DNA from 3 places in the Paenarthrobacter sp. AB444 genome. Region 1 is predicted to be linked to each of the others. Evidence: riboswitches for the same ligand, from Rfam matches in the RefSeq annotation. Region 1 holds a riboswitch; each other region holds the start of a gene.
What was found. A riboswitch is a leader RNA that binds a small molecule or an ion and turns the genes downstream of it on or off. The one in region 1 is predicted to bind cyclic di-AMP.
Positions count from the first base shown of each region.

Region 1 (10,036 bases):
CATGCTGATCAACGTCTCGCCCATCCTCATCGCCATCCTCGCCGGCGTCGTGCTCAAGGAGGGCTTTCCCCGCTGGCTGTTGATCGGCAGCGCCGTGGCCTTCTGCGGTGTCGCGATGATCGCCTTGGGTTCGGGACAGCGTTCGACGGCGGATGTCGCCGGGGTGTTGTTGTGCCTCCTGGCCGCTGTGCTCGCCTCCGTGAGCGCGATCCTGCAGAAACCCGTGCTCCGCAAGTTCTCCGCAGGCCAGGCAACCTGGTTCGGCATCATGATTGGTGCGTTGTGCTGCCTGCCTTGGGCGGGCCAGCTGGTGGCCGAGGTCCAAGCTGCGCCGCTTCCGGCCACGCTCGGCCTGGTGTACCTGGGCGTTTTCCCCACGGCCATCGCCTTCACCACGTGGGCCTATGCGCTCTCGCTCATCTCGGCCGGCAAGCTGGCAGCCACCACATACCTGGTTCCGGGCACGACCATCCTGATTTCGTGGGCTGTCCTCCAGGAAGTTCCCACCATCTGGGGATTGATCGGTGGCGTGGTGTGCCTGGTGGGCGTCGGGCTGACGCGGCGCGGCAACAGCTAGCGGGCCATCTCTGCCAAGAGTTCCCGGTGCGTGGGAGGGTTGGCTCCCCGACGCCCTACGGTAATGGCCGCAGCCATCGACGCGATGTTGCCGATGCGTTCGAGCACGGTAGGTGCGAGTCCGTCGCTGCCTCGGAGCAACAACCCCATGATCAGTGCTGACATGTAGGAATCACCGGCACCAATGGTGTCGGCCACGGTGGACGGCACAGCGCGAACCCGGATCTGTATGTGGCGGGTTGCCATCAACGAACCCTTTGCACCCTCGGTCATCACTGCCAAAGTGGTGCCCAGCGTCAGAAGATGGCTCGCGATGTCTTCCAGCGCCTTGCCCGGATAGAGCCAGTGCGCGTCGGAGGCACTCATCCTGACAACGTCGGTCAGTGGAACAATCTCTTCGAACGTGGTGAGTGCCTCGTGGTGGCTGCCCAGCAGATCAGTGCGGATGTTGGGATCGTAGGTGACCATGCACCCGCCCTGCGCCTGTTCCAACAAGCTCCGGACCGACCCCGCCCCTGGTTCCAGGAACGTCGCGATGGACCCTGTGTGCAGAATCCTCGGCGCATACGGCAGGGCAAGTGGAGCCAGTGCCCATTCAATGTCGAAGGTATAGGCGGCCGAGCCGTCGGCAGCTATCCGGGCTGTCGCCGTCGCGGTCTTTCCCATCGACTGGGACCCGGGCAGCAGCACCACGCCGGCGCTCTGCAAGTGCGCGGCGATGGCGTCGCCGCGCTGGTCCCTGCCGATAGCCGTCAGCAAGCCGGCTTTCACGTCCAGCCGGCCCAAGCCATAGGCAACGTTGGTGGGCGATCCGCCGGGGTACTCGGCCTGCCCGTCGGGCGACTGCACGATATCGATCAGCGCCTCACCCACCACGACGACGTCGAGGGGTTCAGACATGGGGGAAGCGGTGGAAGTCATGCGGTTCCTGTGTCTATGCGGAAGGGACTGAGTTCAGTATCCCTCATCACAGACAGGGCCCCAATACTGCCACAGCAGACTAAAGTCGAGTCATGCCCGCGAATCTTCCTCCCGGACTTCCCATAATTCCCGACGGCGAGCGCCCGTTTTCGCCGTTGCCGGACCGAAGCGCCGCGCACCGGCCGCCCTTCGAGATGTCGCCCGAGGATTTCGAGGAAGCTGTCAGTGATGCCTTGCAGCTGATTCCCGCGAAGGCCGCCCGCGCCATGGACAACGTGGCCATCTTCATTGAGGACGATTACACGCCCCAGCCAGGTGAGGACCCGGCCACCGTGCTGCTGGGTCTCTATGAGGGCGTGCCGCTGACGGAGCGCGACTCGTGGTGGGATGCAGGGTCGCTGCCGGATCGGATCACGATCTTCCGCCAGCCCATCCTGAATATCTGCACCAGCCGCCAAGAGGTCATAGACGAGGTGGCAATCACCGTTGTCCACGAGATCGCCCACCACTTCGGGATTGACGACGACCGCCTGCACGAGCTCGGCTGGGGCTAGCCTTATAACCATGGGGCATGATCACAACCACTCGCACGGCGTCACTGCAACCGGCAAGCACCGGAAACGCCTGATCGCTGTCCTGTGCATCACCTTGGGCGTGGTGGGCATCCAGGTGATTGGCGCCGTCGTCTCCGGCTCCCTCGCACTGCTGGCGGACGCCGGACATATGCTTTCCGACGCCGCAGGCGTCTTCATAGCGCTGATGGCGGCATGGATCGCCACCCGGCCGGCCAGTGACCAGCGGACGTACGGCTACCAGCGCGCGGAAGTGCTCGCTGCCTTGGCCAACGCGCTGATCCTCCTTGTGATCGCCGTCGTGATCATGATCGAGGCCATTCGGCGATTCGGCGAAACAACCGAGATCCATACGGACGTGATGCTGTGGGCCGCCATCCTGGGCGCTGTCGCCAACCTGGTTTCCCTGCTGATCCTGCAAGGAGCGCAAAAGGAGAGCCTCAACGTCCGCGGTGCCTACCTTGAGGTCCTGGGCGACCTTCTGGGCTCCATCGCCGTCATTGTGGCTGCCGTCGTGATCATGACCACCGGCTTCTCCGCTGCCGACCCCATCGCTTCCGTCCTGATCGCCCTGATGATCATTCCGCGCGCCTGGCACCTGCTCCGCGACGTAGTGGACGTGCTCCTTGAGGCAACTCCCAAGGGCGTGGATGTGAACATGATCCGCGAACACATCATGGCCGTTGACGGTGTGGTGGAAGCCCACGACATCCACATCTGGACCATCACCTCCGGCGTACCCGTGTTCTCAGCCCATGTGGTGGTTGAGGACGATGTCCTGAACGCCACGGGAGCCGACAGCATCCTGGACCAGTTGGGATCCTGCCTTGGCCGCCACTTCGACACCGAGCACTGCACATTCCAGTTGGAGCCCGTCAGCCATTCCGAGCACGAATCCCACCAACACGCCTAAGCGGTTTCCCCTTCCGCAGTGACCGTCCCCGCCCCGCCGTCCACGGTGATGAGCTGGCCGGTCCGTAGTCTCGTGGTCGCGTCCGCGACGCCCACCACCGCAGGGATGCCATATTCACGGGCCACCACGGCGCCATGCGAGTTGGGTCCTCCCATCTCCATGACCAGGCCTCCGGCTGTGAGGAACAGCGGCGTCCAGCCAGGATCCGTGGACGGCGCAACGAGGATCTCCCCCGGTTCCAGGTGGGCTCCTACAGGATCCATGACCACCCGCGCAGGCGCGGTGATGAGACCCGACGACGCCGGACTGCCGGACAAAGTGCCCGGGCGCTGACCCGCGTTGGCCGCGGCTGTGGCTGTCGCCTCGGGTTCCGTGCCGTCGGACAAGAGCATCCGGGGTATGTGCCTCCGGCGTAGTTCTTGTTCGTAGGCAGCCCTGTGTTCAGCTGCTGCGCCGCGCAAGTCGTCGCCGGCCAAGGCGTTTTCCACCGCGTCCAGGTCCAGGAAGAAAATATCCTCGGGCCGTTCGATCCGCTGCGATGCGGCCAATTCGTTCCCGACCAGCAGCAACTGCTGCCGGGCGGCGGAGAGCCCCAGGACCAGGTTGTATTTGGGCGACTCCCGTAGACCAGCAAATCTCCGTGTACGGTCCAGAGCTAAGCGCGCCACCCACGCGTGAAGCGGGCTGATTGTCCGGGCCCGCGCCACGAACTTTGCCACTTGCTGCTCGGCGTCCGCTGCTGCCTTCCGGAACTGCTCGTCGGGGGCGCCGGCACCGGGCTGCAGCCTCAGATAGTTGGCAAGGACTCCGAGGATATGGGTTGGATCATCGCGCCAACGGGGCATGCCAAGATCGATCTCAGCCACGGCACGGTGACCGTACGTTTGAAGGAACGCTTCCAGACCGGATTGGGCCACGGCAGGCAGTTCGGCGTTCCTGTACTGGCCGGCCAAGGCTTCCGCCGTTTGTCCCACCATGGAGGCGACGGCGTCGGGATCTTCCCGGATCCGCGAGGCGAGCTGCCACAGCGCCAGGTCCATCTCAGTGGTGACATTGTTCGGCAGGCCACGGATCACGGTCTGAAGTTCATCGTAGGAGGCCCGCTCGCCCAGCATCCGTCCCACCAATGCCAGCAGCGCAAAGCCAAGAAGGGGAAGCGGCAACAGCTGGGGCACTGTGGCAAAGAGTTCCCGTCCGAGAATTCTCTGCACGTGCGCGATCCGTTGATGTGCTGTGGCCTGGGCGGGGACGGCCAGCGCCTTCCGAAGGTCCGAGTCGAGTCGCTCCACCCTTTGCATTGCAGCATCCGGACGGAACAGACCCCGAAAAATCGATTCCGGAACACGGTACTTGGCCGCCACGGGTGCAACGTGGCGGATGAGTTTCAGCGGAGTCTTGATGGTTACTGAAAAGCGTGGGTCTTCGAACAAGCCCCGCATCAGTTTTGCGGACCGGGCTTCCATGACATCAAAGACCCGGGGCACAATCGTCCGCCCGACCCGGCTCCGCAACACCGACGTCAGATCGAAGAAAATGCGCTGGCCTGCCTCGTAATAGGGCGGTGGGCCAGACCGGGGATCCGGGACGGAAAAGCCCGCGGTTCCGGCAACACACGAAGCTATGAGACGGATTCCGGCCAGGCCCATGGGTGTCAGTGGCCGGGTGAGCCCCTGGGCGAGGCTGAAATTCAGGAAGGCATGGACACCGGGCACGGGAGGGGTGCGGGTTGTCAGGGGGTACAAGGTGGTGATGGGCCGCGCCTGGGTCAACCACAGTTTCCCGTCGGCATCGAGCGCCCACTCGGTATCCTGCGGGGCTCCGTAGTGTTTCTCCACCAGGCGGCCCAGCCCCGCCAGCTCGCGGATCTGCCGATCACTGAGGCAAGGTTGAAAGCCCGTTTCCGGGTGGGCCCTTTCCCTCCGCTCAGTCCCGCCTCCCGGGACGGAACGGATCTCTACCTGCCTGTCGCCGACTGTACGTTTCAAAATGGCGCTGTTGGTCAGGTCCACAACGTACTGATCCGGGTTCACGGCCCCGGACACCACGGCCTCCCCCAAACCCGGGCTGGCATCGATCACAGCCTCGGACCTCTTGCCCGTCACCGGATTGGCTGTGAACATTACGCCCGCCGCGACGGAATCCACCATCACCTGGACGACGACAGCCAAGGCCGCGGATGCATGGTCGATGCCGTTGGTGGCCCGGTATGTCACTGCGCGGTCGGTCCAGAGGGAAGCCCAGCAGCGGCCCACGGCGTCGAGAACCGAGTCCACGCCCACGACGTTCAGGTAGGTGTCCTGTTGACCGGCGAAACTGGCAAAGGGCAGGTCTTCGGCGGTGGCCGATGACCTGACGGCCACGGGGGCTTCGATCCCCAGCCCTTGGTAGGCCGACCGCACCGCGGCAGCGACATCGGATGGCAGCCCTGCCTCGAGCACCAGTGAACGGGCCCGTCCTGCGAGCAGGTTCAACCCCGGGAGGTCGGCCGTGCTGGTGGACTTCAGTGCCTCGCAGACTTCATCGAGGCCGCTGGCGGAGAGAGCCCGGCGATATGCCTCTGTGGTCAGGCAAAAGCCCGGCGGCACGGGCAGGCCGGCACTTGCCAATTCCCCCAGATTGGCTGCCTTGCCACCCACGTCGGGGAGCATGGGTCCACGAATATCCCTGAGGTCCAGCGTGAACACCGACGGCCCGTTTCCTATGCCGCGCCGAGCATCGGGCCAAACTTGTCGCGGTCCGCCAACCGGGGATCCTCACGGTCCGGAACTACCAGCACCGGTCCCTTGGCATGGTGAAGGACGCCGTCGGAGGTAGAGCCGAGGAGCATGCCCGCAAACCCACCGCGTCCGCGTGTACCCAACACCACCAACTCCACGCTGCGGCTTGCTTCCACAAGGACGTCTACGGGCGAGCCGTCCCTGAGGTCCGTTTCGATGGGCAGCTGCGGGAAATGGCTCCTCAGCCACGCGACGCCTGCTTCAAGCTGGACCTTGATATCTGCAAACAGGGCGTCCCGGTCCAAGGGGGCGGGCACCCAGGCCAACGAACCGCTGTACTGGGGGACGGCACATATAACGCGGAGCTTGGCTCCCATGCGCTGTGCCTGTTCGGCGGCTTCGAGGACAGCAACACGCGCTTGTTCGGAGCCGTCAACGCCCACGGCGATGACGTTTTCCACGACACGGGGACCGGCCTTGGCGTGCTCGGCCTTGATGTGTTTGTCCTCGGTATTCTCTCCCAGCCGGTCGGCGCAGTAGAGGGGGACAGTAACTGTGGGGCACTTGGCGTGGGCAGGCAGTGCGCTGCTCACAGATCCCAGCAAGCGGCCAACGAAACCACCGCGTCCGCGGCTGCCGAAAACCAGGAGCGCCGCGTCCGCCGAGAGATCCAGCAGCACACCGGCCGCATCTCCGTTTTCGACCGAAGCATCGACGTCGATGGAGTATCTGGCCACCTTGTCCATGGCCTGCCGGACAATGGCTTCCGCGCCTTCGCGTATGACCGAATCGTCCACGGTGGCGTACCCGCCGTCCAGTCCGGAGGCGGCAAAGATGGGAACCGAGTAGGCAGTGACGATGTGCAGTGGAAGCTGCCTGCGTTCTGCCTCGCGTGCGGCCCAGACCAAGGCACACTGCCCATGTTCCGAACCGTCCACCCCAACGACGATGCCGCCCGCTGCTACCGTCAGGCCCTCGCCGTCCTGTGGCTCTTCACTGTGTCTGCCGTGCTGGTCCATTTGGGGCCCGCCTCTCCACCTACTGCTTGATGTTCCGGCCATTCTGCCAGAGGTTCTCCGAATCGGATTCCCAGATGGCTCCATTGTCAATGGCCAGGGCTGGATTAATGTGAAATTTCTCCCTCCAATGCCCACTATTCTCGGTCGCGAGGGCCGAATCAAGGTGGGTTGACGCTATGTGTATAACGGTCCGGGCTCGGTTCCTGAAGGCCGATTTTGTGCTTCCGGTGAACGTGCCAAACACGCTGCCCGGGGAGGCTATCCACGGCCGAAAAAGTTAGGTAATGTTCGAATCACCGAATGGCCGGCCAACGTGTCCAACAACACAATCCGGCCATTTGTTTGCGGCCGCTTGGGGAACTCGGACGCGATCCCACGCGATGCCGGAAGGCACAAACGTCAAGGAGGAACCAAGCAGTGTCACACGCGCCTGATTCCGGCACGGAACGCACTACCACCGTGGTCATAGGTGCCGGCCTGTCCGGCTTGGCAGTTGCCAGTGAACTTAGCCGCTACGGCGTGGGGTCCATCGTGGTGGATGGCTTCGGCGCCTTGTCGGCCACCGGCCCCGCCGTCCATACGGGTATGTTGCAACGCTGCGAGGTCACCGATCCCGCCTCCATCCAGGAACGCAATGAAATCCTCCGCCACCTGCGTAACTACGCGGCCAGCCACCATCTGGACGTCCGCAACACGACGAGGGCCGTGCGCCTCGATTTCCTGGGCGCAGACGCCTCCCAGCACATCGCCCACGGACTTGCGGCGAGCATGACCCGGAACGGACTCGGTGCTTCAGGTCCCCTTGAATCAGCACCCCGCCAATGGGCAGTCCACACAGCCAATGGAATCCTCCTGGCAGACCATGTGGTGGTGACGCGTTGTGCGCAGAGTCAACTGCGGCGGATGCTGGCCGAACTGGGTATCGCTGTGGGACAGAACCTCGTAGCCGCCATGCGTGCTCTGGGGATGCACCTGGTGGGCGTGGGAGAACTCATCACGCCGACGCCCAAGGAAGTACTTCGCCAAGCCAAGGCAGTAGGCCAGGCCATCTCTTCAAAGGTTGCGCTGCCCGGCGGCCCGGGAATCGCCATCGCCTAGCTGCGCAGGCGGTGGCGCTGCAAAACCGATACTTAAAGCCCAAAGGCCGGTGTCTTTCGAAGAATCAATCTTCGGAAGACACCGGCCTTTGCGTTGAAGCGTGAGGCTTATGCGCCAGCGCGTACGTAGGTGATGGGACCCGTCGCGGTCAGCCAGCTGATCGGGTGGATGCCCGTCTGGTTGCCGTTGATGCCACCGCTGATGGCCTGGCCGTTGCCGATGTAGATGGCAACGTGGCCGGACTGGACGATCATGTCGCCGGGCTGGGGGTCGCTGACAACCTTGCCGTAGTTCAGGAACTGCATGGGTGCCAGGTCGCCAACAGGGATGCCGGCGGAGCCGAGGGCCCGCTCAACCATGGCGGTGCAGTCCTGCATGATGCCGATCTGGGCGTAAGCCGAGGCAACCATGGCAGCGTTGACGCCACCGGCTGCAGGAGCAGCAGCCACCGGAGCGGCAGCAGGAGCGACAGCGGCGGGAGCAGCAACTGCGGCCTGGGCGGCAACAGGAGCCGCAGCAGCAGTGACGGTAGCGGTCTTGGGGGCAGGTGCCTCAACGACCGGAGCCGGCTTTTCGATGACCGGAGCTGCAACGGAAGCAACTGCGGGACGCTCAAAGTTGATGGTCGCCGTCGAAAGGGCGGTGACAACCTTGGTGGGAGCCTCGGAGGCGGTCTCGGCGACCGTGGCGGGGCTGGAGTCGCGCTGGGCCGGAGCCTCGGCTGCGTGGGCAGCTACGGAGCCGGTCAGAACGAGTCCGGAAGCTGCTGCGATAACGGCTGCCTGGCGGCCAGCGCCTGAAGCGTTGCTGGCAACGGCCTTGGAGATGGAGATGAACGGATTAGGACGTACGCTGTCCGCCTTACGACGGCCGCGAAGAATGCGTGAAGACATGAAAGAGCCTCTCCCGATGCCTGCGAGGTTAGCTGTCGGATTCGGATGGGAGTCACCCGGCCACTATCTCCCGCTGAGCGGAAGCTTCGTGACTTCACCCCAAGGCACGCTCGTAAGCGGCCCAAATTGGGTTCCCCGTCTCTGCCGTAGGTTTGTCTGCGAACGGATTCCGGACTGCGGCAGAGCTAGGCAATCAGGCCGGAAGTGCCTGCTACGTGGAACAGGCACAGGTACCACCGTACGCGATGATCGCCACGAAGTCACATTTAAGTAACGGGAACCGTTGCTTTGGCGTGTCGCGGTAACCGAACCGAGATATTCGCAGCTATGTAGAAAACCCCGTTATTCCGCGGATGCGGGGCCTTCAGGGTCATCGGAGGCAGCGAGTTTCCTGCGCGCTGTCACCGCGAGGAAGATCACGAGCGCCACAGCCACTGCCGCAATGACAACAATGCTCCACGGGAACGGCTGGGACGCGTCCGCCGCGGGTGCGCTGCTCCCCGTTCCAGGAGGTGCCGACCCCACCGACGGGACCGTGGCCGACGTCGCCGATCCGGACGGTGAGGCAGCCGCCGTGCCGCTCGCCGCCGTCGTGCTTCCTGCGGTGGCCGTGAACTTGAAGGTCCCCTCGATCGGGTGCGAATCGGAGCTGACGACGCGCCAAACGACCGTGTACTCCCCCGCAGGCGCGCCCGGGCGCAGCTTCTGCACAGCTTGGCTGTCGATGATTTCCACGGGTCCGTCCGCCCAGTTCTCGCCCCCGGCGGTTACGGTGACGCCCGAACCGATGGCCAGGGGCCGGTTGTTGAACGTAATGGAGACCGACGCCGGTACTTCAGCCACGGTGGCACCGTTCGCCGGCGCCGTGGATTCCGCGACGTCGTGCGCGGACGCCGGTGCCGCGGAAAACAGCAGGGCAGAGGCGAAGGCAAAGGCGGCGACGACGGCGGCCAGAAGCGGACGGATGGTACGCATGGGGCGGTTTCTCCTAGTGTTGGCTTCCTTACAGACTAGGGGAATGGTCCGCAGCCCCCACATTCCACGGCATAGGATTTGATAGCACACTCCCCCCAAAACCCGGAGACCTTCATGCTTAAACAAGGTTCTGCAGTGGACCGCTACTTCAAGATTTCCGAACGTGGATCCACGTACTCAAGGGAAATCCGCGGCGGTTTCGCGACATTCTTCGCCATGAGCTACATCGTTGTGCTGAACCCGCTGATCCTCTCGGGCGCCGATTCCAGCGGCGCGTCCCTGGGCTTCACCGCGGTGGCGGCCACCACGGCGTTCGTTGCCGGCATCCTGACCATCCTCATGGGCGCCTGGG
Region 1 covers NZ_JAQZBY010000003.1:190,486-200,521, reverse strand. The annotation lists gene PQ627_RS06170 (DMT family transporter) at 1-577, shown strand, start outside; gene PQ627_RS06165 (PfkB family carbohydrate kinase) at 574-1,497, opposite strand; gene PQ627_RS06160 (metallopeptidase family protein) at 1,590-2,051, shown strand; gene PQ627_RS06155 (cation diffusion facilitator family transporter) at 2,062-2,982, shown strand; gene PQ627_RS06150 (PEP/pyruvate-binding domain-containing protein) at 2,979-5,630, opposite strand; gene PQ627_RS06145 (universal stress protein) at 5,681-6,718, opposite strand; gene PQ627_RS06140 (FAD-dependent monooxygenase) at 7,136-7,816, shown strand; gene PQ627_RS06135 (NlpC/P60 family protein) at 7,924-8,709, opposite strand; cyclic di-AMP (ydaO/yuaA leader) riboswitch at 8,713-8,877, opposite strand; gene PQ627_RS06130 (copper resistance CopC family protein) at 9,052-9,684, opposite strand; gene PQ627_RS06125 (NCS2 family permease) at 9,799-10,036, shown strand, end outside.

Region 2 (10,036 bases), on a different contig from region 1:
GCGGCCCAAAGGTAAGCAAGTGCCAGGCCCGGAACAATCAGGAAACCCTGGAGCATCTTGGTAAGGAACGCCAGGCCAACCACTGCCCCTGCCGCGGCCAGCCATTTCCAGCCGGCCTTTTCAATGGCGCGGGTCGTCAGGTACGCGGCCAGGACCAGGCACAGCGTGAGCATGGCGTCGGGGTTGTTGAAACGGAACATCAAGGCAGCAACAGGTGTCAGTGCCAACGCGCCGCCGGCGAGGAGCCCTGCCGCGGGGCCGGATACGCGCTTGACCGTCAGGTACAGAAGCCCGACGGCGGCGACCCCCATGAGTGCCTCAGGAACCAGCATGCTGGTAGGGGAGAAGCCGAAGATCCTGCCCACCAAGGCCGGAATCCAGAGGGACGCCGGCGGCTTATCCACCGTGATGGCGTTGCCGGCATCGAGCGAGCCGAAGAAGAGCGCGGTCCAGTCCTTGGTGCCGGCCTGGATAGCTGCTGCGTAGAAGGAGTTGCCGTATCCCGTTGCGGCAAGATTCCAGAGATAGAGGAACGCGGTCCCCACAAGCAGCCCGGCGGCGGACGGACGAACCCAACGGGGTTGCTGCCCGAAAGCGAGGCGCTGCAAGCGGGTCGGTGTTTCCGGGGACTTCACAGGTTCGTCAACGGCATGGCTTGGCTGGAGGGCTGTAATCATTTCGCTGCCACCTCTGTGGTCGTGTCGGAACCCTCGGGGCGAGGGGCTGGTGTCGCGGGGCGGCGGAACACCCACAGGCGGAACAGCAGGAACCGTGCGACGGTTGCGGCGAGGTTCGCGCCAACTACGGTTGCCACCTCAAGCCAGCGGTCCGGCGTCGTGGTTCCATGCACCAGGGCCAGCGCGCCCGAGGTGAGGGCCAGGCCGATGCTGAAGACGATCAGGCCTTCAAAGTGGTGGCGGGCATGGTTGCCGCCTTGGATGCCGAACGTGAAGCGGCGGTTGGCGGCCGTGTTGGCGACGGCCGTCACGATGAGAGCCAGGAAGTTGGCCAGCTGCGGGTCCATGAATCCACGGCACAGCAGGAAGATCAGCAGGTAAGCCACCGTGGACGCAGCGCCAATGAATCCAAACCGCACCAATTGCCCGAACAGGCTGGCGCGCGGGGTCGATTCGGAGGTCCGCGACGACGCCGGCAACGGACCGCGGGCCAGTGCCGCGCGCAGCTCCGGGATGGGGATCCGGCCGGTGACGAGGTCGCGCGTCAGTCGCGCCATTCCGCGGAGGTCGGCCACGGCGGTTCGTACGACGTCGACACTTGAGTTGGGATCGTCCGTCCAGTCGACGGGGACTTCATGGACACGGAGGCCGCAGCGCTCGGCAAGGACCAGGAGTTCGGTGTCGAAGAACCAGGCGTTGTCCAGGGTGTGCGGGAGGATCCTGTGGGCGACGTCTGCCCGGATGGCCTTGAAGCCGCACTGGGCATCGGAGAACCGGGCCCCCATGAGCGTATGCAGGAGGACGTTGTAGCTGCGGGAGACGAACTCGCGTTTTGGCCCGCGGACCACGCGGGAGTTGCGGGACAGACGTGTACCGATGGCAAGGTCTGAGTGGCCTGAGATCAGTGGAGCCAGCAGGGGCGCCAGGGCGGCCAGATCAGTGGAAAGGTCCACATCCATGTAGGCGAGCACCGGGGACTGTGAGGCGAGCCAGACCTGGCGCAGGGCGTTGCCGCGGCCTTTTTCCTCGAAGCGCATGACGCCGATTTCAGGGAGCTCGCGGGCCAGACGCTCGGCGATCTTCAGGGTGTTGTCCGTGCTCGCATTGTCCGCCACCGTGATGCGGAACGTATGCGGGAACGTCTCCACCAGGTGGCCGTGCAGGCGGCGCAGGCATTCCTCGAGGTCGGTCTCTTCGTTGTGGACGGGAATGGTGACGTCCAGGACAGGGACCGTGGTCCGCGTGTCCACGGGAGAGCGCCGCGGCTGCCGGTGGGGCAAGGCAGGAGCGGCGAAGCGCCCCGCATGGGCGGGGTTCGGCAGCGCACTGGTGGCGGGATCTATGAGCGTCATGCATTCACAGTGGGGCCGCCGATTGTGAGGGCTTTAGGCGGAAGCTGTGATGCGACTGTGTAAGTGCGCAGGGCCCTTTACACGCGAAAAGCCGCCCCCGGACGGGAGCGGCTTTTCAGGAAACTCTTGGCTTAGTACCAGTTGTTGGCCAGGTGGAAGGCCAGGGCAGCTGACGGGGAGCCGTAGCGTTCCTTGATGTAGTTCAGGCCCCACTTGATCTGGGTCTGGTAGTTGGTCTGCCAATCCGCACCGGCAGAAGCCATCTTGCCGGCCGGAAGCGACTGGACAATACCGTAGGCACCGCTGGAAGCGTTGGTGGCAGTGGTCCGCCAACCTGATTCCTTCTCCCACAGCGTGTTCAGTGCCGTCATCTCAGAGGCGCTCCAGCCGTAGCTGCCCAGAATGCTGGCAGCATAGGCCTTGGCAGCAGCGGGGTCGTCAACAGCCTTGGGGGCTGCAGCGGCGGCTGCGGCTTCTGCGGCGGCGGCAGCAGCGGCGTCGGCTGCCTGCTTGGCGGCTGCGTCAGCGGCAGCCTTCTCTGCTGCGGCCTGGTCGGCAGCGGCCTTCTCAGCTGCTGCCTGTGCAGCGGCGGCCTGGTCGGCAGCTGCCTTGTCAGCTGCTGCTTTGTCGGCTGCAGCCTTGTCAGCTGCTGCTTTGTCAGCGGCGGCCTTGGCGGCAGCAGCCTTTTCGTCAGCGGCCTTCTTGGCTGCGGCGGCTTCTTCAGCGGCCTTGGCGTTGCTGGCCTCGGCGGCGGTCCGGGTCTCGGCAACGCGGCTTGCCTCGGGAAGGCTAAGCGCGGCGTTGGCGGCTGTTCCCAGGGATGCAACACCCAGTGCGGCGGCAATAACGCCGGCCACTACGGGCATGCGGTTGCCGGACTTGCCCTCACGGGCGGCCTTTTTGAGGACGGTCTGCGACTTCTTCAACGGGGAGTCGTTCTGGTCGCGGTGACGCGCGGAAGGGCGCGTCTGATCGTTAAGTTCAGACATGTGTGATTACCTCTCAGCGCCTGCGGAGTTAGCTGTCGGGTTCGGATGAGGTCATCCGGCCGCGCGTCACGCTGCGGCTTCACCCCAAGGGCCGGCAAATGCCTGGGCCCGGAGACTCTGGGTCCCCCGTCTCTGCCTCGGAGTAAGAACGGACTCCGGGAAGTGGCAGAGCTCGGCGCATCCCGGATGCGGGCCCTTTTGAGCGACCCACCCTTTCGACGGTACAGGAGGATTCCGCAGAAGTCACATTTAGGTAACAGAGATCACGACGCCGGTGAGTCGCCTTGCCGGTTTCGTTATGTGCGGTTGCTGATGGCGACCGGCAGCCGGACGGCGAACTCCGTCCGCCCGGGTTTGGACGTCACCTCCACGCTTCCGCCGTGGGCTTCGACGATGGACTCGACGATTGACAGGCCCAGGCCGGAGGTCCCTTCCGACCCCGATCTTGCGGCGTCGGCGCGGGCGAACCGGGAGAAAATCCTGCCCTGGAAATCTCCGGGAATGCCCGGCCCGTTGTCCGTTACGGTAACCACTGCGCTGCCGTCTGCCGAGAGCATCACGCCGGTGACCACCGTTGTTCCGGGATCGGTGTGTTTGCGGGCGTTGGAGAGCAGATTGGCCAATACCTGATGCAGCTGCGTGGCATCGCCACGCACCGTGATCGGTTCGTCCGGCAAGGTCAGCTGCCAGATGTGGTCCGGGGCCATGACTTTCTCGTCGCTTACGGTCTCGATCACCAACTGCGTCAGGTCCACGTCCGTGACCTTCACCGGTTGGCCTTCGTCCAACCTTGCCAGCAACAGCAGGTCCTCCACCAGCGTCGTCATGCGTTCGGACTGGCTCTGGACCCGGGCCAAGGACTTCCTGCCGTCGTCGGTGAAGTTCTCGGTCATCCGCAGCAGCTCGGTGTAGCCACGGATGGCCGTCAGCGGCGTCCGCAGTTCGTGCGAGGCATCGGCCACGAATTGCCGCACTTTTGTCTCGCTTTCCTGGCGGGCCTCCAGCGCCCTCGCGACGTTGTTCAGCATCTGGTTCAGGGCGTGGCCTACGCTGCCAACTTCAGTCCCGGGATGGGAGGCCGACGGCGGTACACGCACCGCAAGTGCCACCTCGCCGGCGTCGAGAGGCAGTCGCGAAACCTTGGTGGCGACCTCGGAGAGCTGCTCCAGGGGCCGCATGGTGCGACGGATGATCACAGTTCCCACCAGGCCGATCACCACCAGGCCGCCAAGTGACACCAGCACCATGGTCCAGACCAGCGAAGCCTCCGCAGTCTGCTTGTCCGCCAGTGGCAGGCCCGTGACGATCACGTCGCCGTAATTGGTTTTGACGGCCATGAGCCGGTAGTCGCCGTTGGACAGTGAGCGGTCCACGGGACGGTCCCCCGTCGGCAGCGCCAGGAGGACCTGCTCGTCGGCGGAAGACAAGGAAACGCGGTTGCCCCCGGCGTCGATCAGCCCGGAGCTGCGCACCGTTGATCCATCGATGCGGGCGCTCAACGTACCGGCCGCCTGCCCGCGGGCCTCCAGCGGGTCCGGGCGTCCTGTCGGCGAGTTCGGAAAGCTCGACGGCGGCCTGCCGAAGTCGTCAGCGCGGCGCGACGCCTGCTCCAGCTGCCTGTCGAGCTGCTTGTTGAAAACCATGTCCATCGAGGCGTAGCTGACCAGCCCGACTGCGCCGCAAATGGCCACCAGCAAAGCCATGGCCACCAGGACCAAACGCGTACGTAGATGCCATGTGGAAGGATTGAGCCAACTGTGCTGCGGGCTCCTGGCAATCCCCGAGAGTGTGCTCAAGGCCTAGTCCGCAGGTTTGATGACGTAGCCGGCTCCGCGAACGGTGTGGATCATCGGCGGGTGGTTCGCTTCGATCTTCTTGCGGAGATAGGAAATGTAGAGTTCGACGATGTTGGCCTGGCCGCCGAAGTCGTAGTCCCACACCCGGTCCAGGATTTGGGCTTTGCTGACAACCCGTTTCGGGTTCTCCATGAGATAGCGCAGGAGCTCGAATTGGGTTGCCGTCAGCGCAATGTCCTCCCCGGCACGGGTCACTTCCCGGGTGTCCACGTTCAGGGTCAAATCACCCACGACGAGCTCGGCGGTGTCCATCGCGGCGACACCCGAGCGCTGGACCAGCCTGTGCAGGCGGAGCAGCACTTCCTCCATGCTGAAGGGCTTGGTGACGTAGTCGTCGCCTCCGGCCGCCAGACCCACAATGCGGTCTTGCACCGCGTCCTTGGCTGTCAGGAACAGGGCAGGCACTTCCGGGGCGAAGGCTCGTATCCGGTTGAGGACTTCCACGCCGTCAAAACCGGGGAGCATCACATCAAGCACCAGGACGTCAGGGCGGAATTCCTTGGCGACCTTGACGGCTTCGGGCCCGTCAGCGGCCACGCTTACTGACCAGCCGGCCATGCGGAGGCCCATGCTCATGAGTTCGGCAAGGCTCGGCTCGTCATCGACCACCAAGGCGCGGATTGGCGAGCCGTCGGGGTGCGTGAGCTGGGGAAGGTTGTTTGTCATGGAGTGCGGGGATGCCATGTGACAACTCTCCATTCTGCTGGTTTGCCGGCGCTGAGCCGCTCCTGTGAGGACCCTGTGAAGTCAACACTAGCGAGGTGGGAGTCCGCACACACAGGAATTCTCAGGTCACAGGAGCAACTGCTCCCCAACACAGCTTCCGCACAGCCACGGCACCGACGCTGGGCGTATTCGGACATCCACAGACAAGAGAGACCACCATGAGCGAGCAGAAATACCCCGAAAACCAGCAGTTTTCCCGCACCCCGGGGCCGCAGCCGCAGCAGGGACCGACTCCCGCCAACCGGCCGGCCGAAGCCGCATGGCCGCAGCCTGCCCAAACTGCCGCGCCCAACCCCGGATCATCTTGGGGCTGGGGAGAGCCTCAACCCGGCCAGAACCAAAGCAGCCAGCCCGGCAACAACGGGCCGTCGGCAGGGTGGGGCGCGCCGTCGTCGGAAACGTCGGGGTCCGGATGGGGGTCGGCGCCTGCAGGCAAGGACAAGACAGGCGCGCAGAACCGGTGGAGCGTCAAGAGGACGCTGATAGTGGCCGGTGTTGCCGTGGTGGTAGCGGCAGGCACCGCCGCCGGCTTCTACTCACTGGGCAATGCAGGCTCTGCCGATGCTGCCAACGTTCCCTTGGGTCAGGCCGGTGGATTGGGTGGACAGCAGGGCCAGGCAGTGCCCGGACAGGGACTGGGGCCGGGCGGAACAGGGCAAGATGGAACCGGCCAGGGAATGCCCGGTCAGATGCCCGGTCAGATGGGCGGAATGGCACCGGATGGGTTCGGAGGGGGCTTGAACGCCGCCATCCACTCGGAATACGTCATTCTCCGCGACAACGAATACGTGTCCATGGCCGATCAATTGGGAGTTGTCAGCGAGGTTTCTTCGAACTCGTTGACCGTCAAGAGCACCGATGGATTCACGCGGACATACGTCCTCGGCTCGGACACAGTGGTTGCGCAAGGTACGAGGCAGCGTGGCAGCACCTCCAGCAGCCTCACCGTAGCCGACATCACGTCAGGTGCCACGGTCCGGGTCACGGCCTCCAAGAGCGGGGACAGTTACGATGCGACCTCCGTGCGGCTGACCACCGCAACGTCGTCCACGGGGCAGGGCTCCACGTCCGGCTCAGGGACGACGTCCTGAGGAAACGGGCGCTTGCCGCGCCCGTTTTCATCGCTTTTAACAGATCGCGGCCAAAAAAATCGAGATCGGCCCCGGCGCCGATTGGACAACAAATGTTTCAGATCGTGAGATTCCGCAGGGAAAGCGTTGCCGTTCCTTAAGGTGCGAATGATGCCTCATCAGCCGAAGAAAATTCACTGGAAGGCGAATATTTCTTCCACACGCCGAATCTCATGGCGTTCATTTCAGGAGTCCGCGGAATTGTGATTTGCCGCACAATAGACCTCTACGTCTCAAAATGTGGACGGTTCTGAGCTTTGTTACTTGCGTGTTGCCTTTGTTACGTTGCACACTTCCAATGTGAACAAGAACTCAACAGCACCTGCAGCCGCAGCAACCTGGTCCAGCACACCCGCTGGCCATGATGACCGCTGTTGTCGAATGCAAGCCTAACTTTCCACCCCAAGAAGTTTCAGGCATTCGCCCCCTAGCCCAGCGTTGGGCGCCCCTCCCCAAACTCATTGCGGGGACATTCAGCATTCGAAGCCGCGATGACGGCTATTCACTTTTGAGGTAAGCACTCCATGTCAGTTGCATCCGGATACGTCCACATCTCCGTCCGTAACGCCAACAAGGCCGCATCGAACGCAGGGCTCCGCCCCGGCTTCGGCAACCGCCCGGGCTACTCTCCTGCTTCGCAGGGTGCCGGCCAGCAGGCTCCCGGCTACGTGCCCCAGGGCTACAACCCCAACTCCTACGGCCAGTTGCGTGCAGTACCCACCACCGAGCCGGCACCCGTTACCGCCCCCACGCCGGTGATCGCACACTCGGACAGGCTGCGCCCCGTTGCCAACGACAACGTGGCCCGTGGCTTCGTCCTCTACATGGGCATTGACGAAGAGACTGCGGCCGCGGCTGGAACTTCCATTGCAAAGCTCGCCCAGGAAATCCGCGCCTATGCGCAGTCCCTGGTGACCGGTGCCGAGAGCTACGCGGCCGTCGCCGTCGCCCCCGCCGGGGCACCCGGCTCCGCCCTCGACGTCGTACGTTCCACCTTCGGCGACCCCACCGTGGCCTCCCGCCAGCGCGCTGAAGCTCCGCGTCCGGCGCCCCAGCAGGAAGCCCGCCCCTCCGGCGTGCTGATCGATCTTGCCCGCCGCGAGGTACACCTGGATGGTGAGTCGCTGAACTTGACCTTCAAGGAGTTCGAGCTCCTCAACTACCTGGTTGAAAACGGCACGCGCACCGTCGGTCGCGATGAATTGCTTGAGGGCCTGTGGCGCAACGCCGAAGAAGTGCCGAACGAGCGCACCATCGACGTCCACATCCGCCGCCTCCGTTCAAAGCTGGGCCGCCTGGCCAACACCGTGCGCACGGTCCGCGGGCAGGGCTACCGCTTCTACGAGCACCCCGAGGTCATCGTCTGGGCCGCTCCGGAATACTCGATCTGATCTTTTGACTGCGAAAGCGTCCGCCCTCCAGGGCGGGCGCTTTCGCGTTGTCCGGCCAGTGAGCATGTGCCTTCGCGGCTATAGGGTTATTGCATGAGCGACCACCACATCAAGCGACTCGTGATCATGCGCCATGCCAAGGCGGACTGGCCTGTGGGCGTGCCGGATCACGAGCGTCCCTTGGAGGAGCGTGGTCATCGCGAAGCGCCGCTCGCCGGGAAATGGTTGCTCAAGCACGGCGTAGTCCCCGATTTCATCCTCTGTTCTTCTGCCCTGAGGACCCGGCAGACGTGTACCTGGGTGTGCGATGAACTGGGGGAGAAGGCACCCACGCCCAAGCTCGAGGACGGACTGTATTCCGCCTCGGCCAACCGGATGCTGACTGTGATCAACCACGTTCCTGACACCGTGACAACGTTGATGGTGATATCGCACATGCCGGGCGTTCAGGACCTCGCCATGCACCTGGCTTCCCGCGACTCCGACCACGACGCCTACATGGATGCCGCCACCCGGTACCCGACCAGTGCCTTGACAGTCATGGAGACAGAGAAGTCCTGGGCGGAGCTCGATGGGCAGGATGCCCGGTTGACGCACTTCACGGTGCCCCGGCACTAGCGCCGGCTACTGATCCAGTTGCTCCGCGGCTGCCTCCCGCAGCAATCGGACAACGTGCCTGATGTTCGGGCTTGCGGTCATGGTTTTCCGATACACAATGCCAACAGAGCGCTGCTGGGTGGGTTTGACCACGGGGATGGCCACGACCCCCTGCGGCAACGGCGGCCTGCCCAGCCGGGGGACCAGAGCGACCGCCACCCCTTGTTCCACCATGGCGATGTGGGTGGAAAAGTCGGGGTCGTAAACGCGGATATCAGGCACCCGGCCCAGCCCCGCAAAGATCTGCAGAAGGGCCTCGTTGCAGATGGCCCCCGCCGGGGTGCTGATCCAGGTCTCGTCCAGCAGGTCTTCACGTTCGACGGCGGTCCGCCCCGCGAGTGCGTGCGTGCTGTTGACCAGGACATCGGCCTGGTCGATGCAGAGGTCTTCGTGGACCAGGTTCTCCGGGATCACCAGCGGGACCGAGTTCCAGTTGTGGACCACCGCAAGTTCTGCTTCGCCTGAGGCGACCCGCTGCACGGCTTCGCGCGGATCCTCGGCCAGGACGGTGATTTCCAAGGCGGAGTGGGTGGCGGCCATGCGGCCGAGGACCGGTCCTACCAGCCCCCGGCATGCCGTGGAGAAAGCTACCAGCCGCAACAGCCCGGATGGCTTGGCCGGATCGGCCAGCAGGGTCGCCTGGAGTTCCTCGAGTTCGCCCATGATCCGTCGGCCGTATCCTGCCAGCGCCAGGCCCCGTTCCGTCAGCAGGACGCCCCGGCCGTTTCGCTCCAGGACGGCAACGCCTGTTTGCTTTTCGAGTTTTTTGATCTGCTGCGACACCGCGGAGGGGCTATAGCCCATGACATCAGAAGCCGCTACTACCGAGCCGTGCTGCTCCACGGCGACCAGGGCCCGCAGAGCCGAAATATCAATCATGAAGCAAATCTACGTGGTTTTATGCTGAATTCAATGCTGGTGCTTCATCCAGAAGAGCGTCAGAGTGTAGAGGTGAACCTTCGCCACTCTGCCCTCGCCGTTCTTGTAGCTGTCCTCTGGGGCGTCAACTTCGTCGCCATCGACCTCGGCCTGCACACGAACGGCCGGGATGTCCCGCCGCTGCTTTTCGTGGCCATGCGCTTCGTGCTGGTTGTTTTTCCCTTCATCTTCTTCATCCGCAAACCTGACGTCGGCTGGAAGGCGATTGCCGGCGTCGGGCTCTTTATGAGCGCGGGCCAGTTCGGCCTGCTTTACCTGGGCATGGCACTCGGAATGCCCGCCGGTTTGGCCTCGCTGGTGCTGCAGGCGCAGGTCCTGT
Region 2 covers NZ_JAQZBY010000009.1:178,662-188,697, forward strand. The annotation lists gene PQ627_RS12930 (glycosyltransferase family 39 protein) at 1-677, opposite strand, end outside; gene PQ627_RS12935 (glycosyltransferase) at 674-2,029, opposite strand; gene PQ627_RS12940 (hypothetical protein) at 2,161-3,018, opposite strand; cyclic di-AMP (ydaO/yuaA leader) riboswitch at 3,024-3,182, opposite strand; gene PQ627_RS12945 (sensor histidine kinase) at 3,315-4,814, opposite strand; gene PQ627_RS12950 (response regulator transcription factor) at 4,818-5,558, opposite strand; gene PQ627_RS12955 (hypothetical protein) at 5,759-6,691, shown strand; gene PQ627_RS12960 (winged helix-turn-helix domain-containing protein) at 7,255-8,121, shown strand; gene PQ627_RS12965 (SixA phosphatase family protein) at 8,215-8,739, shown strand; gene PQ627_RS12970 (LysR family transcriptional regulator) at 8,746-9,657, opposite strand; gene PQ627_RS12975 (EamA family transporter) at 9,730-10,036, shown strand, end outside.
Region 2: another riboswitch for cyclic di-AMP. It lies ahead of PQ627_RS12940 (hypothetical protein); the one in region 1 lies ahead of PQ627_RS06135 (NlpC/P60 family protein).

Region 3 (10,036 bases), on a different contig from region 1:
GGTAGCCCTTTTCGATGAAGAGGGCCGTGATCAGACCCCAGGCGATGAAGGCCCCGATGTTGGGCATGATCATGCCGGAGAGGAATGTACCGAACTTTTGGACACCAACGCGCAGGCTGGTGCGGGGCTTCGCAACGGTCTCTGTTGCCATGTGAATTCCTAACGTGTGTCCCGCGGCGGCGCGGGGTCAGTCGATATAGATCGAGAGAGAGCAGCTAGGAGCTGCTGGAAATGCGGTGAAGCCACTCAAGGAAGAGCTTCAGTTCAGAGCTGGACAGTTGGTCTGAATGCGAGGCCTGCAGTGCCGCATTCAGGGCGATTGCCGCAACAACTACCGAGGACTTACCGGAGTCCTCCGCTGCGGCGCCACGGGCTGTGTCCGTGGAGACGGCGAAAATCATGGAATCCCGGGTCATCGTCGAGAGCTCGAGGTTCCGGTCTTCCACCGGTTCTGCGATCAACATGAGCGTGACGCCTACGTTGGCCGCCAGGATGCTGCGTGCTGCTTCGCGGGGCGGCACGTTGATCTGACCGGCGATGGCGGCTTTGTTCAGCATCTCTTCCAGGAGCGCTTCAGCATCGGCCACGATTGCCGGGCGGCTTTCCGGCCTGATGTTGCCGAACATCACCAAGTACAGGTGGGGTTGGGTCAGCCCGAACTGGACGTGGTTGTCCCACATGCGCCGGACGTCTTCCAAGGGCTCCCCGGACGGTGCAAAATCCCGCTCCCCCGCCACGTACTCTTCGAAACCGGCTGAGACGACGGCGTCAAACAGTCCTTCTTTGTCACCAAAGTGGTGGTAGAGCGTTGGCGCCGTGACCCCGGCAAGCTTGGTGATCTGGCGCGTCGAGACCGCTGACCCCTCCGAATTCGCCAGCAATTCGGCAGCTGCGCGAAGCAACCGAATTTTCGGCGGAAGCTGGTCATCGAAACTCATAACCGCTACCCTAGCACCTATAGCATTGCTATATGAAGTAGCTCACAAGGAAATTTTGTAAGCTAAATTTGCAGGCTCCCGGTGCCGTCGCCGGCGGGTCTTGACCGACAAGCAGGAACAGAGGATTCAGTGCAGAATTTCCAAGGAGTTGGGGTTAGCCCTGGCCGCATCATCGGTTCCGTCCGCCAGATGCCCAAGCCGGTGAGTGAGCCGCCGTCGGGCGAACGCCTCGCCGCGGACGTCAACCCGGAAGACGCCGTCGCGGGCCTGAAAGCCGCGGCGCAGTCTGTCCACGACGAGCTGAAAGGCCGCGCGGACAGCGCCTCCGGCGACGGTAAAGCAGTCCTCGAGGCCACCGCGCTGATGGCCAAGGACACCATGCTCCTGAAGTCGGCCGGCAAACTCATCAACTCGGGAACCTCTGCCGAGCGCGCCATCTGGGAAGCCGGCGCGTCTGTCTCCGAAATGCTGCACAACCTCGGCGGCTACATGGCCGAGCGTGCCACTGACGTGTTGGACGTGCGCGCACGCATCGTGGCTGAACTCCGCGGCGTCCCCGCTCCGGGCATCCCGTCCTCCGACACGCCCTTCATCCTGGTGGCCGAGGACCTCGCACCGGCAGATACCGCCACGCTGGACCCGTCCAAGGTCCTTGCACTGGTCACCTCGGGCGGCGGCCCCCAGTCCCACACCGCCATCATCGCCCGCTCGCTCGGCCTGCCCGCCGTCGTCGCAGCCCACGGCGTGGACGACATCGCGGACGGAACCGAAGTCTACGTGGACGGCGCGGCCGGTTTCGTGGCAGTTGAACCCACCGAGGAGCACCGCACCTCAGCAACCGCGTGGGCTGAAACCTCCGCGACATTGGCTTCGTTCGACGGAAACGGCACGACGGCGGACGGCCACCTGGTGCCGCTCCTCGCCAACGTCGGAGGTGCCAAGGACGCCGTGGCTGCGGCAGGTCTCGGAGCGCAGGGTGTTGGCCTGTTCCGCACCGAGTTCTGCTTCCTTGAACGGGACACCGAGCCCTCAGTGGATGAACAAGCCGCCGCCTACAAAGCCGTGTTTGATGCCTTCCCTGGCAAGAAGGTGGTCCTTCGCACCCTGGATGCGGGCGCCGACAAGCCCCTCCCCTTCCTCACGGATGCCACTGAACCCAACCCTGCGCTGGGCGTTCGCGGCTACCGCACCGACTTCACTACTCCCGGCGTCCTTGAGCGCCAGCTTGAGGCCATCGCCCGGGCCGCGTCGGAATCCGAAGCCGATGTGTGGGTCATGGCCCCGATGATTTCCACCGCAGCCGAAGCCGGACGTTTCGCTTCGCTGTGTGCCGCCGCCGGAATCCAGACGCCAGGTGTCATGGTGGAGGTCCCCTCCGCTGCACTGACCAGCGCCACCGTCCTGCGCGAAGTCGGTTTCGCCTCCTTGGGTACCAACGACCTTACGCAGTACGCCATGGCCGCCGACCGCCAACTCGGCCCCCTCGCGGAACTGAACACGCCCTGGCAGCCCGCGGTGCTGCGGCTCGTCCAGCTCACTGTTGAAGGCGCGGCACAGGAAGGCGCCGGCCGCGAAGGCGCCAACAAGCCCGTGGGCGTCTGTGGCGAGGCGGCCGCGGACCCGGCCCTCGCCGTCGTCCTTACCGGCCTGGGTGTCACCACACTGTCCATGACCGCGCGCTCCTTGGCCGCCGTCGGAACAGTACTGAAGACCGTCACGCTGGAGCAGGCGCAGGAACTTGCCCGCCTGGCATTGTCCGCCCCCAGCGCTACCGAAGCGCGCGAGTGGGTCCGGGCCAAGCTCCCCGTACTCGAAGAACTCGGCCTCTAACCCGATCCACCGCCAGGAGGAACAATGCCAGAACGCACAGCAACCGTAGCCAGCCGCTCGGGCCTGCACGCCCGGCCCGCCGCCCTGTTCGCCGAGGCTGCGGGCGAACAGCCGGTGGACGTCACCATCGCCATGCAGGGCCAGCCCGAAGATGAAGCGATGGACGCCGCCAGCATCCTGTCGCTCATGACCCTTGGCGCCGCCAAGGGCGACGTCGTGGTGCTGCGGGCCGAGGGTGAAGGCGCCGAGGCAGCACTGGATGCCCTGGTGAAGCTGCTGGAAACGGACCTGGACGCGGAGTAAGTTCTTCCCTTCCCAACCGCTAGGCTTCTGCCATGGCATTGATAGCTCCCCGGGTCACAGCGGGCCTCCCCGCCGACGACGCCCGGAATTTGGCGCGGTCCCTCAACGACAGCGACGACATCACGGTGTTCGTGGACGGCACGGTCCATCGGCTGCCCGACGCGGCGCGCGACGCCGTCGTCGACCTCCTGGCGAGACTGGGGCGGGGCGAAACGGTGACCGTCAGCAGCGTGGAGGAAATGCTCACCACCTCGCAGGCGGCGGAGCTCGCCGGGATCTCGCATACCTATTTGCGGAACATGACCGACCGCGGCGAGATTCCTGTGGAGTACCGGGGAACGCATCGCCGGATCCGGCAGGCCGCCATCATGTCCTGGCTGGAAACGCAGAAGCGCAAGCAGGCTGAAACTGCTGCCGCGGAGGCCGCAAAAAGCGAGTGAAAGTGTCCGAGTGATAAGGATCAAGCAACGATCCCAGCCAACAGGCGGGCACCCGTAAAGGCCGGGGTTACGCTTGATCGGTGGGCAATTTCAAGGGGTGGCATATCGTGGCTGGTTTGGCCGCGCTGGCCCTTGCCATACCCCTGGGCTCAGCCATGGGATTGAACTTCGTGGCGACGTTCATGTTTGCGTGCACAGTCTTCGTCGCGGTCACCATGTGGACCGAATCGAAAATCGCACGACGCCGGGAGGCCGCTGATGCTGCGGCCGCACCTGACGCTTCACATCCGGCAGCGGACCCCACCGAATCGGACGACGCAACCAGGGAGTAATCGCCCCTCGCGCCGGATGCGGTTCAATAGCGGTATGGCTTCGAGAATCCCGCACCTGGTTTGGCCCGCATGACCGCACTGTTGTCAGCCGACGTCGAGGTCCTGGGCCTGACCGGACGCATCCTGTGGACGGACGGCACGCCATCGCCAGGCGCTGCGCCGGAGGCGACCCCCGCCTACATCCTCATCCACGGCATTGGGGTCTCCCACCGGTACCTGGCGAGGTTGCACGCCGTGCTCGCCGCGAGCGCGCCCACCTATTCCCTGGACCTGCCCGGTTTCGCCGGGACGCCGCGGCCGGACCGGCAACTCGAGGTCGAAGACTACGGAGCCTTCATTGCCGAAGCACTGGCATCGTGCGGGATCGACTCGTACATCCTCGTGGGCCACTCCATGGGAGTGCAGTTCGCTATCGAGGCGGCCCTGCATCGTCCGGAGAGTGCACGGCATGTGGTGTTGATGGGTCCTGTGGTCGATTCCAGGCACAAGAACATCCTGCGGCAGTCGATCGCCTTGGGTTTGGACGGGCTGCTGCGCGAAAGCCCCTCCTCCAACTGGATCGTGTTTACCGACTACCTCAAGTGCGGGCCGCGCTGGTACTTCACCGAACTGCCCGTGATGATGAAGTATCCCACCGAAGACCGGCTCTCCCGGGTACAGGCCCCGGTGCTGATCCTCCGCGGAAGCCGCGACCACGTGGCGGGGCCAGAGTGGTCGCTCCGGCTTTCGCGGGCAGTGGCGCAGGGACGCCTGGTGGAGATTCCCGGGGTTGGCCACGTAGCCCAGCACATGCGGCCCAAGGCCGTGGCGGATGCCATCCGGAGCTTTGTCACCGCAACAACGCAGCACCGCTGAGAGCTAACGCACGACGACGGTACTCACCGGGGTGCCCTTGTTGGGTGCCGCCGGATCAGGCTAGGCTGGCGGGGCAAGCGGATTAGTAAGTTTGCTTACGAAAGGATGCATCATGACCAGCTATGACCCGGAAGACGATCCCCGGACCTTCGGCGTGAGCGGCGCAACCGGCCCCATCGACACCACGGCCGAGGCGGACAGCATCCACGAAGATCCCGATATGCGCCAGGACGAGGACGACGATCCCGCCGCCTCAGCCAACCCCGATCCCCTGGACGGAAACGTCACAGGACTCGAGCCCGGTGGAGGGGTACCCCCAGGCGAAACGCCTCCTGCCGAAGGAAGCATGAGCAGCGACCAGGGGCACGAGGAGTAGTTCCCGGCGGCACAGCTAACTCCGTTGCCAACCCGCTGTTGCGTTGCTGGCCAGCGACGCAACAGCGGGTTGGCAACGTGCTTGGCAGCGACCCTACGGGAGGCTCAGTATCTCCCCGAGGTCGTACTCCACAGGCTCCTCAAGCTGCGAATACGTGCAGCTTTCGGGGGTCCGGTCCGGCCGCCACCGACGGAACTGCGTCGTGTGGCGGAACCGGTCGCCCTCCATGTAGTCGTACGCCACCTCGATGACCAGCTCAGGGCGGAGGGGAACAAAGGAGAAGTCCTTGCCTGCGCTCCACCGGCTCTGGGCGCCGGGCATCCTGGATCCACCGGCCTCCTGGTTGGCCCACTCACCCCAAGGGTGGTCGGCAAAATCCACTTGATACGGCTCGAGTTCAGCCACCAAGGCCTCCCGCTTTGCCATGGGGAATGATGCCACGACGCCAACGTGATGAAGCCGGCCCGAGTCGTCGTAAAGCCCCAGGAGCATCGAGCCCACAACTTTCGCGGTCTTGTGCCACCGGAAGCCGGCCACGACACAGTCGGCTGTCCGCTCATGCTTGGTCTTGAACATCACCCGCTTGTTCGGCTGGTAGGTGCCGTCGAGCGGCTTGGACAGCACGCCGTCGAGCCCTGCTCCCTCAAGCTGCACGAACCATTCCTTGGCCCGCTCCAGGTCAGTCACCGCGGGCGTGACGTACACCGGCGGCTCAGCGTTGGCGAGGACTTTCTCCAAGGCCGCGCGCCGCTCGGCGAAGGGCTTTCCCGTGAGATCCTCCTCGCCCAGGGCAAGAAGGTCGAACGCCACCAACGACGCCGGCGTCTTCTCCGCAAGCATCCGCACCCGGCTGTCCGCGGGATGGATCCGCTGCTGCAACACCTCGAACTCCAGCCTGTTGCCCTGGATCAGGATGATCTCGCCATCCACCACGCATTTGTCCGGAAGGTTCTTCTTTAGGGCTTCAACGAGCTCCGGGAAGTAGCGCGTCATGGGCTTTTCGTTGCGGCTGCCCAGGATGATCTCGTCCCCGTCCTTGAAGACGATCGTCCGGAACCCATCCCACTTGGGCTCGTAATGCCCAACGTCGGGGATGTTCGGGACAGACTTGGCGAGCATGGGCGAAACGGGCGGCATCACAGGCAGGTCCATAGCTCATGTCTACCGGCCAGTAGGCGCCCAAGGCTAGTGCCTTCCGGACTTTGGCGCCCCGAAGCCTAAGCGGTAGAACCCTCTCGAAGCGGGCGGACGTACCGCCCGTTACATTAATGTGACTTTACTTTCCGGCTACTGTACGGTCGTAGGGCGACCCGAATCTCCGCTGGGCCGCTTCTGGATTGACGCCGGGCTCTGCCGCAATCCAGGATCCGCCAGACCCGCGGCAGAGACGGGGGACCCACAGTTCTCCGGGCTTGTTTTCTCCACAAGCCCTTGGGGTGAAGCCGCAACCAGCGGCCGGACGGCCTCGTCCGAACCCGACAGCTAACCTCGCAGGCGTTGAGAGGCACAACCATGTCCCCAACCATGGATAACACGCGCCGCGCGCAACTCGAACGCGAGCGCACCAAGCCAACCGGACGCCGTCGGGCCCAACCCAGCGGACAGGTCACCGGTACAGAAAGTACGACGCCGGAACCCGCCACCGCGGCGATTCCCACCACTGCGTCGCCCACGGTAGAGGCGCCCGCCGCAGCCGCTCCCACCACGCGCGCCGCCGCGCGTGCCGCTGAGCGGGAACGGGCAGCCCGCGCCGTGATTGAGCCGGCAGAAACCCCGGCAGCGAAATCCGTGCTCCCGGAACCGGCGACCGCGGCCATCCCGGTTGTCGAGGCCGCCCGGGCCGCAGCCCCCGCTTCAACCACGCCGGGCCCTCCAACGTCCGCGATCCCCATCGTCCGGCAAGAAGACGTGGCCCAGCCCGCGGATACAGTTCAGTCCGTGCGCCCGAAGCAGGATGCACCGGTCAAGCAGGATGTTCCAGAACCGGCCACCGCGGCCATACCCGTGGTCGCCGCAGCTGCACCCAAGACGCCAGCTCCTCTTAACGCTGCGGGCCTCGCCGCGACCTCGACATTCGGCCGCGAACCCCAAGCCGTCCTGCGGAAAGCCGCGTCCGTGAAGCACATGAGCCAGCGCATGGCAGTTGTTGCCGGCGCGCTGGGACTCGCCCTGACCGCAGGATCCGTGGGCCAGGCCTTGCATCTTCCCTTCTTCGGGCAGGAAGCACCCACAAGCCAAGCCGGCGGCAGCAACGCAGACCGCCAATCGGGCTCCGCCGCACCGGCACCACGGACGTCCTACACCACGGCTTCGTCCCCGTCGTCATCGGGTTCAGCCTCGTCCGAAGCCGGCCAGCCGGCAACGGTCCCGGAGGCACCTGCGGCCGTTTCGCCGTCGTCGGTTCCCTCACCGCACGTCTCCTTGGCCGCGCCGGTCTGGGTACCTTCGGCGGCAGCCCCGGCTGCTGCACCGCCCGTGACCTCGACGCCTGCGCCCGGAACGACTCCGGCCCAGCCCGCGCCGACTCCCAGCGACGTGCCGTCGGACACGGTCACCACGCCCCCGGCGACGCCAACGCCGACCACCACGCCCACTCCCACCACAACTCCCACGCCTTCGCCCACGCCAACGGAGACCTCCAAGCCACGGCCCACCGGCAACCCGAACACGCCGAAGCCGCAAGCATCCACCTTGGAATCGCTCCTTGGTGCTGCCCGGGATGTGTTGCAGTGAGCATCCGCTTGCCCCGCACCACAGTCCACACCGGATGGCACAGCCGGTACTGCAGCAGCAGCCGCACGTCCACGTTCCGACGCCGAAGGGGCCGCTGGAGTTGCCAGCGCCTAAGGCGTTCCTAGCCAACACATGAGGCAGGCACCCACGCCGGGTGCCTGCCTCATGTGGTTAATGGCCCCTGATTCAAGAGGCCCTCAGATCCTTGGCCTGCCTGCCCAGCGCCGCGCCTTGAGGGCAGCATGCAGTTCGAGCCGAATGGCACCATTGAGCGGATCAGCACCGATAAGCTGGCGGATCCGGCCCAGCCTGTTGTAGATGCTGCTGCGGTGAAGGTGAAGTTTGGCGGCGACATCCTGGACCGCGCCGTCGTTGTCGTAGAGGAGTTCCAGGACCGGCAGGAGCTCGCCGTTCTTGTCCTGATCCTCGAGGGTCCGGAAATGCACCGAGCCGGTGTCGTCCCAACCACCCGGGGCCAGCAGACGATCGAACAACTGGTACACCCCGACCGCCCGGCTGTCCACCAACTCCCCCAGCTGCAGGTCCACCGCAGCGGCCTGCGCGGCAACCTTGGATTGCCGGTACGCCCCCGCGAGCTGCCTGATGACTTGGAACGGTTCGCTGATCCCCAGGATGACGCGGTCCACGGTCCTGCCGGCACGCTTGGCGAGCTCCAGCTGGTAGTGGACCAGAACCTGCGCGTGGTCTGCCCGGCCACCGGATTCGCGGAAGAGGACCACCGAGTGGGTTTCCGTACCCGCACTGAACAAGGCGGCGTTCACGCCGATGGTCGACTGCAGCGCGGCAGAGCGATGCGTCAGGGTTGCGGCAATGGGGTCGACGTCGGACCGGGCACCGTCCGCGTCCAGGACGGTCACCAATTGCCATGGACCGCGGCCTTGGATCTCCTTCCAGCCCGCTACAGCGGCGACGGCGTTCGACTCCCCGCCGCACGCCGAGAGGAACTCCTGCTCACGCCTGCGCCGGAACTCGGACTCGGCCGTGTTGGAGTCAAGGAGCAAGCCCGCCAACAGGTCCAGCTCGTCACGCACGCCGGGCAACTGGGCGAGGATCGCCGTCGCGCTTTGCTCCTCAAGGTCCTGCTGGACCCATAAGTACCCCACACGGAAACCGCGGACCAGGAGCGGCACGCACACACGTCCCAGCATCCCCAGCTCGTCGTTGGCCGGGACCACCACGGGACGCACCGCTGTGGCGATGCCGTGTGAGAGCTGCCAGGCGCTGACGTCCCCCGGAACACGCTTGCTCAGGAGGAAATTCACGCGGACGCGGTCGGCATGGGATTGGTTGGAGCTGTAGGCGAGGAGGACGCCGTCGAGATCCTCAAGGGATAGTCCGCGCCCGAGCTTAAGTGCCACGCGTTCAACGATCTGTTCCACGTCCTGCTGCATCCTCCACAGCGTACCAACACCAGGCGACACTTGACGCTCCAGTGCTCGACAAATGTCGAACAGCCCGGCGAAAATTCCTTGATTTTCCGGCGTTTGGTCCTTGGGCCGCTCCGGTATTCATGTCGCCTGCCTCACAGCCGGATTTATTCTGGAATCACAGCCCGCAGTACATATTCGGCCGAACAGGCCGCTAACGATGGAGCCAGCAAATGATCATCGGCGTCCCCAAAGAAATCAAGAACAACGAGTTCCGCGTAGCCATCACGGCCGCCGGTGTCCACGAGTTCCGCACCCACGGACACACCGTTCTGGTTGAGCGCGGCGCAGGCTTGGGCTCGGGCATCACCGACGAGGAATACTCGATCGCCGGCGCAGAAATCGTCAACGAGGCCGATGACGTCTGGGGCCGCGCCGACATGGTCATGAAGGTCAAGGAGCCCATCGCGGCCGAGTACCACCGCTTCCGCAAGGGCCTCATCCTCTTCACCTACCTGCACCTCGCCGCAGAGCCCGAGCTCACCGCCGAGCTCATCAACTCCGGCGTCACCGCCATCGCCTACGAGACCGTGCAGGAAGGCCGCGCACTTCCGCTGCTGGCTCCGATGTCCGAGGTCGCAGGCCGCTTGTCCGTGGTTGTTGGCGCTTCCTCCCTGATGGCTCCGGCCGGTGGCAAGGGCGTCCTCCTGGGCGGCGTACCGGGCGTGCGTCCGGCCAAGGTTGTTGTACTGGGTGCCGGCGTTGCGGGAACCAACGCCGCCGCCATGGCGCTGGGCCTCGGTGCTGATGTCACCATCATGGACATCAACATCAACCGGCT
Region 3 covers NZ_JAQZBY010000011.1:70,597-80,632, reverse strand. The annotation lists gene PQ627_RS14365 (PTS mannitol transporter subunit IICBA) at 1-151, opposite strand, end outside; gene PQ627_RS14360 (TetR/AcrR family transcriptional regulator) at 216-938, opposite strand; gene ptsP (phosphoenolpyruvate--protein phosphotransferase) at 1,068-2,768, shown strand; gene PQ627_RS14350 (HPr family phosphocarrier protein) at 2,793-3,071, shown strand; gene PQ627_RS14345 (helix-turn-helix domain-containing protein) at 3,104-3,511, shown strand; gene PQ627_RS14340 (hypothetical protein) at 3,592-3,843, shown strand; gene PQ627_RS14335 (alpha/beta fold hydrolase) at 3,913-4,698, shown strand; gene PQ627_RS14330 (DUF6480 family protein) at 4,811-5,074, shown strand; gene PQ627_RS14325 (ATP-dependent DNA ligase) at 5,168-6,226, opposite strand; cyclic di-AMP (ydaO/yuaA leader) riboswitch at 6,433-6,583, shown strand; gene PQ627_RS14320 (hypothetical protein) at 6,599-7,807, shown strand; gene PQ627_RS14315 (PucR family transcriptional regulator) at 8,005-9,219, opposite strand; gene ald (alanine dehydrogenase) at 9,429-10,036, shown strand, end outside.
Region 3: another riboswitch for cyclic di-AMP. It lies ahead of PQ627_RS14320 (hypothetical protein); the one in region 1 lies ahead of PQ627_RS06135 (NlpC/P60 family protein).